Regions from separate parts of the Vibrio sp. 2130-1 genome, predicted to be linked through region 3. Evidence: predicted binding sites of a transcription regulator. Region 3 holds the regulator's gene; each other region holds the start of a gene.
What was found. The regulator PurR, encoded in region 3, represses purine synthesis genes. The targets are predictions, from matches to a motif close to TNANGNAAACGTTTNCNTNA.

Region 1 (3,146 bases), on a different contig from region 3:
GCATAGCGATCGATTTGCTGGGTCATTTCCTTACCTTTGTTCCTTACTTAGATATAGAGAAAACAGGGCCACCTGATTACAGATGACCCTATCACTATCTATCTATATAGAAAAGGAGATTCCGTGCTTACCACTCTCGTGGCGTTAGGTATCGCTCGTAAAGTTCAGCTTCTGGCGATCCCGCTTCTGGCTCGTAGCAGTACTCCCAGCGAGCGAGCGGCGGCATTGACATCAGAATCGACTCAGTACGCCCACCACTTTGTAAACCAAATAAGGTACCACGGTCATACACTAAGTTGAACTCTACGTAACGGCCGCGACGATATAGTTGGAATTCACGCTCACGCTCACCATACTCGATCTCTTTACGACGAGAAACGATCGGCAAGTAAGCCTGGCAATAGCCTTCACCGACTGCTTTGATGTAAGCAAAACACTTATCAAATTCCCACTGGTTTAGATCATCAAAGAACAAACCGCCAACACCGCGAGTTTCATTACGATGTGGTAGGAAGAAATATTTGTCACACCATGCCTTATGCTCTTGGTAAACATCGTCACCAAATGGTGCACAAAGCTGTTTTGCAGTGTCGTGCCATGATTGGCAATCTTCTTCAAATGGGTAGAACGGCGTTAGGTCAAAACCACCACCAAACCACCAAATTGGGTCTTCGCCATCTTTTTCTGCAATAAAGAAGCGGACATTGGCGTGTGAAGTCGGTACATAAGGGTTTTTAGGGTGAATAACCAAAGAAACACCCATCGCTTCAAAACGACGACCCGCTAGCTCTGGGCGATGCGCTGTCGCAGATGCTGGCATTTCTTTCCCTTCCACATGCGAGAAGTTCACGCCTCCCTGCTCGAAAACAAGGCCATCACGCAAAACACGTGAGCGACCACCGCCACCAAGACGTTCGCCCGGTTCACGATGCCATGCATCCTCGACAAAGACGGCCTTTCCATCTTCTTGTTCTAACTGCTGACAAATGGAGTCCTGAAGTGACATCAAGAACTGCTTTACGGCGTGCTTATCGATCGCTGACATACGTTATTACCTATTACGTGAAACCTAATGATGGCTGGCTAGCAGGGTTAACCCTGTCTTAATATTTGTGAAGTTTTGGCGTCACGAATCTCGCTGGGTTTATCACGACCGCTGGTCTCGCCACGAAGAATGGCGACCAGCTTATCACCCAACTGCTCTTCGACTTCTTCCGTGGTCATACACGGTGGTAAGCCGGAGAGATTCGCGCTGGTAGAGGTTAACGGCTTTCCGAATGCATTACACATTTTTTGCACCAAAGGATGATCAGTCACACGAACCGCAATTGAATCAAACTGCCCTGAAACCCAGTTGGATACTTTATCGCTCGCTGGCATGATCCAAGTGTATGGGCCTGGCCAAGTGGCATGAACAGTCTGTAATTGTTCTTCAGTCAACTGAGATTCATCAATATAAGGCAAGAGCTGATCATAACTTGCCGCGATGAGAATCAGCCCTTTTTCTACCGGACGCTGCTTGAGCTCTAATAGCTTTTGAATTGCTTCTGGGTTATCTGGATCACATCCGACACCAAAAACCCCTTCTGTTGGATAGGCAATCACTTCGCCTTGCTTGAGTGCGTTGAGCACTTGTTCAAAGTTATCCACCGATTACTTCCTATTTGTTTGACTGTGTTGTTTTCACTAAGTGTACAAATATTCATTCTCAGACACTAAAGCAATTTTTTTATAAAATGTATCAATAGCGCCAACAACTGGACGCAAACGTTTGCTTGAGATAAAAATCCCCGTATAATGCGCACAAATTTATAGCTCACCTAATTTTTTGCAGCTTAAAGGAGTTTGAGATGAAAGTCGGTATCATCATGGGTTCTAAATCCGATTGGCCAACCATGAAACTAGCAGCAGACATGCTAGACCAATTTGGCGTGCCTTACGAAACAAAAGTCGTGTCAGCACACCGAACTCCTCAATTACTGGCTGACTACGCCAGTGGCGCAAAAGAACGCGGCATCAAAGTTATCATCGCAGGCGCAGGTGGTGCAGCCCACCTACCAGGTATGGCGGCGGCGTTTACTAGTTTGCCTGTGCTTGGGGTTCCCGTTCAGTCTCGTGCACTGAAAGGTATGGATTCACTGCTTTCTATTGTACAGATGCCAAAGGGAATTGCGGTTGGTACATTGGCGATTGGCGAAGCGGGCGCAGCAAACGCCGGTATCCTAGCAGCGCAAATCCTAGGCACTCATGATGAAAACATCATGGCGAAGGTAGAAGCATTCCGTAATGAGCAAACGGAAACAGTTCTCGCAAATCCAAACCCTGCAGAGGATTAATCAGATGCATGTACTGGTTCTTGGTGCGGGTCAGTTGGCTCGTATGATGTCTCTGGCTGGTGCGCCACTGAATATTCAAATTTCAGCTTACGATGTCAGCAGCGGTGAGGTCGTTCACCCTTTAACTCAACAGGTACTTGGCCATGGCTTGGAAAATGCGATTACGCAAGTTGATGTGATTACTGCCGAGTTCGAGCATATTCCACATGACGTGCTCAAAGTTTGCGAAGCGAGCGGCAAGTTCCTACCAAGTACGCAAGCCATCAAAGCAGGTGGTGATCGCCGTATTGAAAAAGCACTGCTTGATGATGCCGGCGTGCGCAACGCGAAATACTACGTCATTGAAACTCGTGAAGACTTTGAGCGCGCAATTGAACACGTTGGTATGCCAATGGTTCTGAAAAGTGCATTAGGTGGTTACGATGGTAAAGGCCAATGGCGCTTAAAAGAAGCTTCTCAAGTCGACGACATTTGGACTGAGATGGCAGAGTGCATCGCGGCAACACCAACTCAAGCGATTGTTGCTGAAGAGTTTGTTCCTTTTAACCGCGAAGTATCACTGGTTGGTGCTCGAAGCAAAGATGGCAGTGTGGAAGTGTATCCTCTGGCAGAGAACGTCCACACCAACGGTGTATTGAGTCTTTCTACTGCGATTGATGCGCCAGGGTTACAGGAACAAGCAAAGCAAATGTTCACGGCAGTCGCAGATAGCCTAGATTACGTTGGCGTATTAGCGCTTGAGTTCTTTGATGTCGATGGGGCACTTTTAGTGAATGAGATTGCTCCACGCGTGCACAACTCTGGTCACTG
Region 2 (3,146 bases), on a different contig from region 3:
CTGCACAGCTAGTTAATGGTGATGCTGCGATCATTATCTCGGCGGTCTCACTGCTCACAACCATTGTACTTAGCGTTTTTGCAAAAGGCTTTTTGAAGCTCGTTCCTATTGTTGGTGGTATTCTTGCTGGTTACTCTGTTTCTCTATTCTACGGTGTGGTTGATTTCACTCCCGTAGAACAAGCGGCTTGGCTAGCCATGCCAAACTTCACCGCGCCAGAGTTCAATATCAACGCAATTTTGTTCATGATTCCTGTCGCTATCGCACCTGCGGTTGAGCACGTAGGTGACATGCTTGCTATCTCAAACGTTACAGGTAAAAACTACCTGAAAAAACCAGGCCTTCACCGCACAATCGCAGGTGACGGGGTGGCAACTATCGCAGCTTCGATGGTGGGTGCTCCACCAAACACCACTTACAGTGAAGTAACAGGAGCGGTAATGCTAACCAAAGCATTTAACCCTGTGATCATGACTTGGGCAGCAATCACCGCAATCGTACTTGCATTGGTAGGTAAGCTAGGTGCGGTTCTTCAAACGATTCCAGTTCCTGTCATGGGCGGCATCATGATTCTGCTGTTCGGCTCCATCGCAACGGTAGGCCTCAACACACTGATCAAGAATAACGTTGATTTACATAAGTCTCGTAACCTAGTGATTGTTGCCGTAACACTTGTGTTTGGCATTGGTGGTATGGCTTTCGGTATTGGTGAGTTCAGTCTACAGGGTGTGAGCCTATGCGGTATCGTGGCAATTATTCTTAACCTTGTGCTACCAAACGATTTAGGTGAAAACCACGTTGTGGATAACGCACAAATGGAAGAAGAAAGCGCGAAATAGTTCGTTTGCGCCGCTTTATTAGGTGGCGTGTCTTACTCTTCTCCTCTTGTAGATACAAAAAAGGCTTGGTTTTCACCAAGCCTTTTTCTGTTCAGTCATAGTAATACATCAAAGAATTACTTAGTACCGAAGATCTTATCACCTGCATCGCCTAGACCCGGAACGATGTAGCCTTTGTCATTAAGCTTCTCATCGATTGCCGCAGTGTATAGCTCAACATCTGGGTGTGCTTTTTCTAGCGCTTCAATACCTTCTGGTGCAGCAACAAGTACCAGCACTTTGATTTGGTTACAACCTTTCTCTTTTAGGAGATCGATAGTAGCAATCATAGAACCACCTGTTGCAAGCATTGGGTCAACAACAAGCGCAATACGCTCCTCGATGTTTGAAGCAAGCTTGTTGAAGTAAGGAACTGGCTCAAGCGTTTCTTCATCACGGTAAATACCCACAACACTGATACGTGCGCTTGGCATGTGCTCAAGAACTCCATCCATCATGCCTAGACCCGCACGTAGGATTGGCACTACGGTTACTTTTTTACCTTTAATCTGGTCTACTTCTACCGGACCGTTCCAACCATCAATGGTCACTTTTTCTGTTTCAAAGTCTGACGTTGCTTCGTAAGTAAGTAGGCTACCGACCTCAGTCGCTAACTCACGAAAACGTTTTGTGCTGATGTCACCTTCTCTCATTAGACCAATTTTATGTTTTACTAGAGGGTGCTTTACTTCAACAACTTTCATGTCCATCTCCGGCTATAGTTGGCAATATTTAAACAAACCTTCAGATTATACATGATTTTCACAGGGATATCAGGATAAATCACTAAAGAAAAAAACAGACGCAAACGTTTGCTATCTATGTTTAAGCACTGTTAGAATAGCGCCGTTTTCATATCCAACTTAATACCGAGGACTTCCCTGTGAGTGGTAACAACTCTTCTCTTAGCTATAAAGACGCTGGTGTAGATATTGATGCAGGCAACGCGCTTGTGGATCGTATTAAGGGTGCGGTAAAACGTACTCGTCGCCCTGAAGTTATGGGTGGTATCGGTGGTTTTGGCGCGCTATGCGAATTGCCAACTAAATACAAACAACCTGTACTGGTTTCTGGTACTGATGGCGTTGGCACCAAACTTCGCCTAGCACTGGATATGAATAAGCACGACACGATCGGCATCGACCTAGTGGCAATGTGTGTAAATGATCTTATCGTGCAAGGGGCAGAGCCACTGTTTTTCCTAGATTACTATGCAACAGGCAAACTAGACGTTGATACCGCAGCGGATGTTGTTTCAGGTATCGCAGAAGGGTGTGTTCAAGCAGGTTGTGCCCTAATTGGTGGCGAAACTGCGGAGATGCCGGGCATGTATGAAGGCGAAGACTACGACGTAGCTGGTTTCTGTGTTGGCGTAGTAGAAAAAGAAGACGTGATTGACGGCACGAAAGTCGCTGCTGGTGATGCACTTATCGCTGTTGGCTCAAGCGGCCCACACTCAAACGGTTACTCCCTTATCCGTAAGATCCTAGAAGTATCTGGTGCAGATAAGAGCGAAGAGCTAGCAGGCCGCACTATTGGTGAGCACCTACTGGAACCAACAAAAATTTACATCAAGTCAGCACTTAAGATGATTGAGAAACACGACATCCATGCGATTTCTCATATCACTGGTGGTGGTTTCTGGGAAAACATCCCACGCGTACTGCCTGAAGGCACGAAAGCAGTTATCGATGGTAACAGTTGGGAATGGCCAGTTATCTTCAAGTGGCTACAAGAGAAAGGCAACGTCGACACACACGAAATGTACCGCACATTCAACTGTGGTGTAGGTCTAATCGTCGCACTACCGAAAGACCAGGCAGATGCAGCAGTTGCTCTTCTTAAAGAAGAAGGCGAAAACGCGTGGGTGATTGGTCAAATCGCACAAGCAAACGCGAACGAAGAGCAAGTTGAAATCCAATAATTTGCAAATCGAGCTCAAAAGATAAGAAGAATGAGGACGCTAGATGACTAGGTCCTCATTTTGCTATCTAGAACACTAAAAACCATTCTATTAGTAGGTAGTTTAGAAGCTACATAACTCCAACCTACAATACCAAGGCGCTCTCGACATCATGAAAAACCATACCCTAAAAAACATTGTGGTCCTCATCTCGGGTAACGGAAGTAACCTGCAAGCTATCTTGGAAGCTTGCGAAGACAGCATGCCAAACGCACGAGTGGCAGCCGTGTTCTCTAACAAAGCAGATGCTTTTGGTTTAGAACGTGCAAAAAAGTTTGATGTGGACGGTCACTTTGTCGACCCTA
Region 3 (3,146 bases):
GTTTTCTCGCAGGTTTAGGTGAAAATGAGTCGCTGAAACCAGCTGTTGATAGCCTAGTTGATGCATTGAATCGGTTACAAGATCGTGAAGATGCACAACTAGAGCTTGCAGCTGACTTTTGTGAACTGTTTTTGAAGACAGAAAAATACGGCGCTCTTCCTTACGCATCCATGTACATTGGTGAATCAGGTTTACTGAATGACAAGCCAGCTGAGGAAATGGAAAAGTTGATGGCTGAATTTGGCGTTCAAGTAGACGAAAAACTAAAGGAACCTGCGGATCACTTAGCCGTTGAGCTCGACTTTCTCGGGAACATGATTATCCGCTCAAACGAGCTTGAACAAGAAAAACACATGGAAGAAGCCTTCGTTAAACAAAACGACTTTATCCAGCAACAATTGATGTCTTGGTTACCTCAGTTTTCAGACAAATGTAAAAAATTCGACGAATTTGGATTTTACTCGAGTGTCGCGAAACTATTAGTTGCATTTTGTAAACTAGACAGCGCCTACCTTCTTGGTGAATAATTGCCGCCTATTTTTAGGGAGCCTGCCTATCGGGCTTCCTGTATGCCTGAAAGTGACCAATTGTAAGTAACTTGGGTATAATATTCGTTTGCCTTAACTTAGCGCAAAGACGCTTGGTTATTTAGCAGTCAAAATGTGACTTCAAATACACAAATCTCTTGCTGAAAACATTGCTAGTCAGTCCACATAGGGCTAAAATGTGAGCGCAAACGATTAAATATGATTTATATGTAAACCGCTGAAATATAGCGGTTTTTGTGTTTTCTTAACAGGTTGATGGCAATTTCTCATCAGATAGAAAAAAGATAAAATTCATCGACCGATGCTGCTACGCACCCTTTTGTCGCACTTGGATCAACCGCTGCCGAGACACTTAGCGCCAATTTTAGATTGCTAGGTGTGAAACCATTAGAGCATCAGGTACATCCAATACGACATATTTCAGTAGCTCGATACAGGACACCATTTATGGCCACGATAAAAGACGTTGCTCGCTTAGCCGGCGTTTCCACTACGACAGTTTCGCACGTTATCAATAAAACGCGTTTCGTTGCAGAAGCAACGCAAGAAAAAGTAATGAAAGCCGTTGACGAGCTGAATTACGCGCCAAGTGCCGTTGCACGCAGCCTAAAATGCAACTCAACTCGTACGATTGGCATGTTAGTAACTCAATCAACTAACCTATTTTTCTCAGAAGTGATTGATGGCGTTGAGAGCTACTGTTACCGCCAAGGCTATACTCTGATTTTATGTAACACAGGCGGGATTTACGAAAAACAACGCGATTACATTCGTATGCTGGCTGAAAAGCGCGTTGATGGCATCCTAGTGATGTGTTCTGACTTAACCGAAGAACTAAAAGAGATGCTTGACCGTCATGCGGACATTCCTAAAGTGGTCATGGATTGGGGCCCAGAGAGCTCACAAGCAGACAAGATCATGGATAACTCAGAAGAAGGTGGCTACATTGCAACCAAACATCTGATTGACAATGGTCATACGGATATCGCTTGTCTAAGCGGTCATTTTGAAAAGCTTGCTTGCCAAGAGCGCATTGCAGGTTTCCGTCGCGCAATGAGCGAAGCGAACCTAGCTGTAAATGAAGACTGGATCCTTGAAGGTAACTTTGAATGTGATACGGCCGTATTAGTTGCAGATAAAATTACCGCAATGGACAAGCGCCCGACGGCGGTATTCTGTTTTAACGACACAATGGCTCTAGGCGTAATGAGCCGCTTGCAACAAAACGGGATCAAAATTCCTGAAGATATTTCAGTGATCGGCTACGACAACATCGAGCTTGCAGAATACTTCTCTCCACCGCTAACGACTATCCACCAGCCTAAACGTCGTGTTGGTAAAAATGCATTCGAAATTCTACTTGAGCGTATCAAAGATAAAGAACACGAAAAACGAATTTTCGAAATGCAACCTGAGCTTGTAATTCGAAATACTGTGAAAAAAATGAACTAAATTTCACTGTATTTAACCGTGTTAAATAAGCGCTCTACAGGGGCGCTTATTTTTTTGGAAAAATTAAGCAATCTCTAATACTTCACCCCGCTCTAATAACAATTGACTAACGTTAACTCCCTGTTTTATATAAATGTAATATATATTAAGAACTCCTTTTCAAAGGCCAATTTGCACCTTTCCATATGCAAAATAGAGCATTCAATCTATCATTTTTATTGAACTAAAATCACACTTTTAACGCTAAACCGTGATGTTAATTCAATATAAGAAGTATGCTCATTGTGTCACGCACAGGGCAAACCATTCGAAAGAGTGGGACGCAAAGCCTCCGGCCTGAACCATATTACGATATGGAAGGTAGCGGGGTTACCGATGGCAAGTGTGTAAGCAATGACTTTACTCTGTAATGACATTGTTTTTACGCATGTTTGCTACTCTCTCGGACCTGACTTTTGGTGGCGTAATATTAATTACACCGAGATAACAAAACATGGATAAACCGATACTCAAAGACTCTATGAAGCTATTTGAGGCACTTGGTAATATCAAGTCGCGCTCAATGTTTGGTGGCTTCGGACTATTCGCTGATGAAACAATGTTTGCACTAGTGGTAAACAATCAGCTTCATATCAGAGCAGACCAAAAAACTTCATCTGACTTCGAGCAACAAGGGCTAAAGCCTTACGTTTATAAAAAACGTGGCTTCCCAGTCGTTACAAAGTACTACGCTATTTCCAGCGATTTATGGGAATCAAGCGAACGCTTAATCGAAGTAGCGAATCAATCATTGAAAAAGGCAAAGCTTGAGAAAGAACAGCAAGCAAGTACAAAGCCTAACCGTTTGAAAGATTTGCCTAACTTACGACTGGCTACCGAGCGCATGCTAAAAAAAGCCGGCATCGAATCCGTAGAGAAGCTTGAAGAGGAAGGTGCGCTTAACGCCTATAAAGCGATAAGAGATACGCACTCTGCAACCGTCAACATTGAGTTGCTATGGGCACTAGAAGGTGCTATCAACGGCACTCATTGGAGTGTGGTACCTCAAGCTCGCCGAGATGAGTTGATGAACGGCCTCCAATAAAAGTCGGCCTAAAAACTATCTTGTAAAACCGCAGTCTAATCTGCGGTTTTTTTGTGAAATTT
Region 4 (3,146 bases), on a different contig from region 3:
GCATTGGATGGTGGTGATAACCTAACGTATATCGCTCCAACAATGGTTAACTTAAACTTGGCGAAAGAGCGTTTCCCTGACGTTGATTTCCGTGCGACGCGTGAGCACTAATTTGCGCGGTTAGGGTAAGCCTTAACGCAAACTAGATTTTAAAACGCCCTTGGCTATAAACTTAGCCAAGGGCGTTTTTATATAAGGATAAGATATGAATTGGTTTAAACGTGGGCTAAAGCGTTACGACAACTGGTGTAAAGAGATGGGGTTAACTCCCGATCAGAAACGCAGTTGTGTCCCATATCGAAAAGACCCAGCCCATCAAACTGAAGAGAAGAGTGAAGCCCAACCATCCTCTGATTTTCTGCCCGCAGATACAGATAAAAAGCGTCAAGATGAAGCTCTTTGATACGCACTGCCACTTTGATTTTGATGTGTTTCAAGATGACTTTGCACATCAACTTGAGCTTGCTCAAACGCAAGGCGTCGCAAGAATTTTGATTCCTTCCGTCGGTCCGCAAAACTGGGCTCGTATTCAAACTTTGGCAGAGCAACATGCCAATTTGTATTATGCGCTCGGCTTTCATCCGTATTTTCTTGAAGATAACGTTGAGCAGCACCTTAAAGAGCTAGAAGGCTATCTAAATCAAAAAGGGCAGCAGTGCGTGGCAATAGGAGAGTGTGGTTTAGATTTTGCCATTGATGTTGATCCACAGTTGCAAGAAAAGATACTTGAAGTTCAATTTGAGCTGGCTAGACGCTTCGAACTCCCAGTTATTTTACATAGCCGAAAAGCGCACAATCGCCTCATTCAAATGGTGAAAGCGGCGAATCTCCCTAGAGGTGGTGTGCTACACGCTTTTTCTGGGAGTTATCAGCAAGCCATGGAGTGGGTCAAATTAGGTTTTTTTATCGGTGTAGGAGGAACGATTACCTACCCAAGAGCCAAGAAAACACGCGACGCAATTCAAAAATTACCACTCGAAAACCTAGTAATCGAAACAGACGCACCAGATATGCCTATACTTGGATATCAAGGGGAGTCAAATCACCCAGCCAAACTCATTCACGTCTTTAATGAGCTCGTAGAGTTGCATAACGGCCGAAAGCAATCGATTGCCTCTCAACTGTGGAAAAATAGCAATTTTGCTTTCTCGATATGTGAATAAAATCTAAAGATGTGGTTTGAAATCGAAAACGTTTTCCTGCTTATTGTGAATTAACTCACAAAGCTGGTTGAATCAATCATGAATCTTATAGGAAAGTGTGAGGCTGGCATTACTTTAATTGATTCTGCATGAGTATAATTGCCCCCGCTTTATAGCTCCATTTTGTAACACGCCAATAAATAACTTATAAGGAAGTCATAAACTATGAGCCTGTTTATGAGCCTAATCGGTATGGTAGTGCTTCTTGCGATTGCAGTGGCATTTTCTAACAACCGAAAAGCTATCAACTTTAGAACTGTGGGTGGCGCATTCGCTATCCAATTCGCATTAGGTGCATTTGTTCTGTATGTACCTTGGGGCCGTGATCTACTAAACGGTTTCTCTTCAGGTGTTTCTAACGTTATCAACTACGGTAACGATGGTTCATCATTCCTGTTCGGTGGTCTTGTTTCTGACAAGATGTTCGAAGTATTCGGCGGCGGCGGTTTCATCTTCGCATTCCGTGTTCTTCCTACACTGATCTTCTTCTCTGCACTGATTTCAGTTCTTTACTACATTGGCGTTATGCAATGGGTTATCAAGATTCTTGGTGGCGCACTACAAAAAGCGCTAGGCACTTCGCGTGCGGAATCAATGTCAGCAGCAGCTAACATTTTCGTAGGTCAAACTGAGGCACCTCTAGTTGTTCGTCCATTCGTTCCAAAAATGACTCAATCAGAGCTATTCGCGGTAATGTGTGGTGGTCTAGCTTCTGTTGCTGGTGGTGTGCTAGCTGGTTACGCATCTATGGGTGTTCCACTAGAGTACCTAGTTGCGGCATCATTCATGGCAGCACCAGGTGGTCTACTGTTCGCTAAAATCCTTCACCCTGAGACTGACCAGCCTCACGAAAGTATCGAAGAAGCGATGGACGGCGGTGACGACAAACCAGTTAACGTAATCGACGCAGCTGCGGGCGGTGCGGCTTCTGGTCTACAACTTGCGCTTAACGTAGGTGCAATGCTAATCGCATTCGTTGGTCTAATCGCGCTAATCAACGGTATGCTAGGTGGCATCGGTGGTTGGTTCGGCATGCCAGAACTAACACTAGAGCTAATTCTAGGTTACGCGTTCTCTCCACTAGCATTCCTAATCGGTGTTCCATGGGCAGAAGCTGTAACAGCTGGTTCATTCATCGGTCAGAAAATCGTAGTGAACGAATTCGTTGCTTACTTGAACTTCACACCATACCTAGGTGAAAACGCTCAAGTAATCGCGGCAACTGGTGAAGTAATGTCTGAGAAGACAACAGCTATCATCTCATTCGCACTATGTGGTTTCGCGAACCTTTCTTCTATCGCGATTCTACTTGGTGGTCTAGGTAGCCTTGCACCAAACCGTCGTAGTGACATCGCTCGCATGGGTGTTAAAGCAGTTCTTGCAGGTACGTTGTCTAACCTTATGGCAGCGACAATTGCAGGCTTCTGCTTAAGCCTTGCAGCACTATAATTAGAATCGGTTCTTAATATATAGACGCCGTTTTACATCATGCCCTGTAGCAAGAGATTGCTGCGGGGCATTTTTCGTTTTTCGGGCTCCAAAATTTCATCGGGTGTTTGCCTTAGTCGAGGTATTACGCAGTCAATGGAATAGGGGCTAGGAAATTTTGAGATACAAACCGTTTGCGCTCTATTTGGTGCTACAGTTTTGCGGTGAAACTCTATAATGTATTAATCACAGGATAGTGGTTAAGCTTGATTCTTAATCACGTAATGAATATTACATAATCGATGGGCAAATGAATTGCCCTGCAATATCAGATCTAATAGGCGTTTTGCTTTGTGATGTGATATTAAAGACACCGCAATCATAGATTGTTGTGCCATAGGCCAAACTGGTACTGTGCGGTGACAAGGATAGCAATTGGCATATGATAAATTTTCGCTGTATATGCCGAGTCTTCAGGGAACCAAGTCCGTTCATTAATAGACTGTTTAGCCATTT

Region 1: a site for PurR is predicted at 1,760-1,779, ahead of purE (5-(carboxyamino)imidazole ribonucleotide mutase). Genes of this name have one in related genera too.
Region 2: a site for PurR is predicted at 1,679-1,698, ahead of purM (phosphoribosylformylglycinamidine cyclo-ligase). Genes of this name have one in related genera too.
Region 4: a site for PurR is predicted at 1,184-1,203, ahead of R7Q09_RS19520 (NupC/NupG family nucleoside CNT transporter). Genes of this name have one in related genera too.

The regions. Positions count from the first base shown of each region.
Region 1 covers NZ_JAWOUT010000018.1:76,742-79,887, reverse strand. The annotation lists gene aroE (shikimate dehydrogenase) at 1-26, opposite strand, end outside; gene hemF (oxygen-dependent coproporphyrinogen oxidase) at 128-1,045, opposite strand; gene R7Q09_RS21025 (L-threonylcarbamoyladenylate synthase) at 1,093-1,650, opposite strand; gene purE (5-(carboxyamino)imidazole ribonucleotide mutase) at 1,851-2,336, shown strand; gene R7Q09_RS21015 (5-(carboxyamino)imidazole ribonucleotide synthase) at 2,341-3,146, shown strand, end outside.
Region 2 covers NZ_JAWOUT010000016.1:83,253-86,398, reverse strand. The annotation lists gene R7Q09_RS20095 (uracil-xanthine permease family protein) at 1-839, shown strand, start outside; gene upp (uracil phosphoribosyltransferase) at 956-1,582, opposite strand; gene purM (phosphoribosylformylglycinamidine cyclo-ligase) at 1,762-2,802, shown strand; gene purN (phosphoribosylglycinamide formyltransferase) at 2,954-3,146, shown strand, end outside.
Region 3 covers NZ_JAWOUT010000002.1:95,392-98,537, reverse strand. The annotation lists gene torD (molecular chaperone TorD) at 1-527, shown strand, start outside; gene purR (HTH-type transcriptional repressor PurR) at 996-2,000, shown strand; cyclic di-GMP riboswitch class I at 2,288-2,377, shown strand; gene R7Q09_RS03000 (TfoX/Sxy family DNA transformation protein) at 2,494-3,084, shown strand.
Region 4 covers NZ_JAWOUT010000015.1:78,375-81,520, reverse strand. The annotation lists gene prfC (peptide chain release factor 3) at 1-111, shown strand, start outside; gene R7Q09_RS19530 (DUF5363 family protein) at 206-403, shown strand; gene R7Q09_RS19525 (TatD family hydrolase) at 390-1,163, shown strand; gene R7Q09_RS19520 (NupC/NupG family nucleoside CNT transporter) at 1,368-2,651, shown strand; gene R7Q09_RS19515 (hypothetical protein) at 3,010-3,144, opposite strand.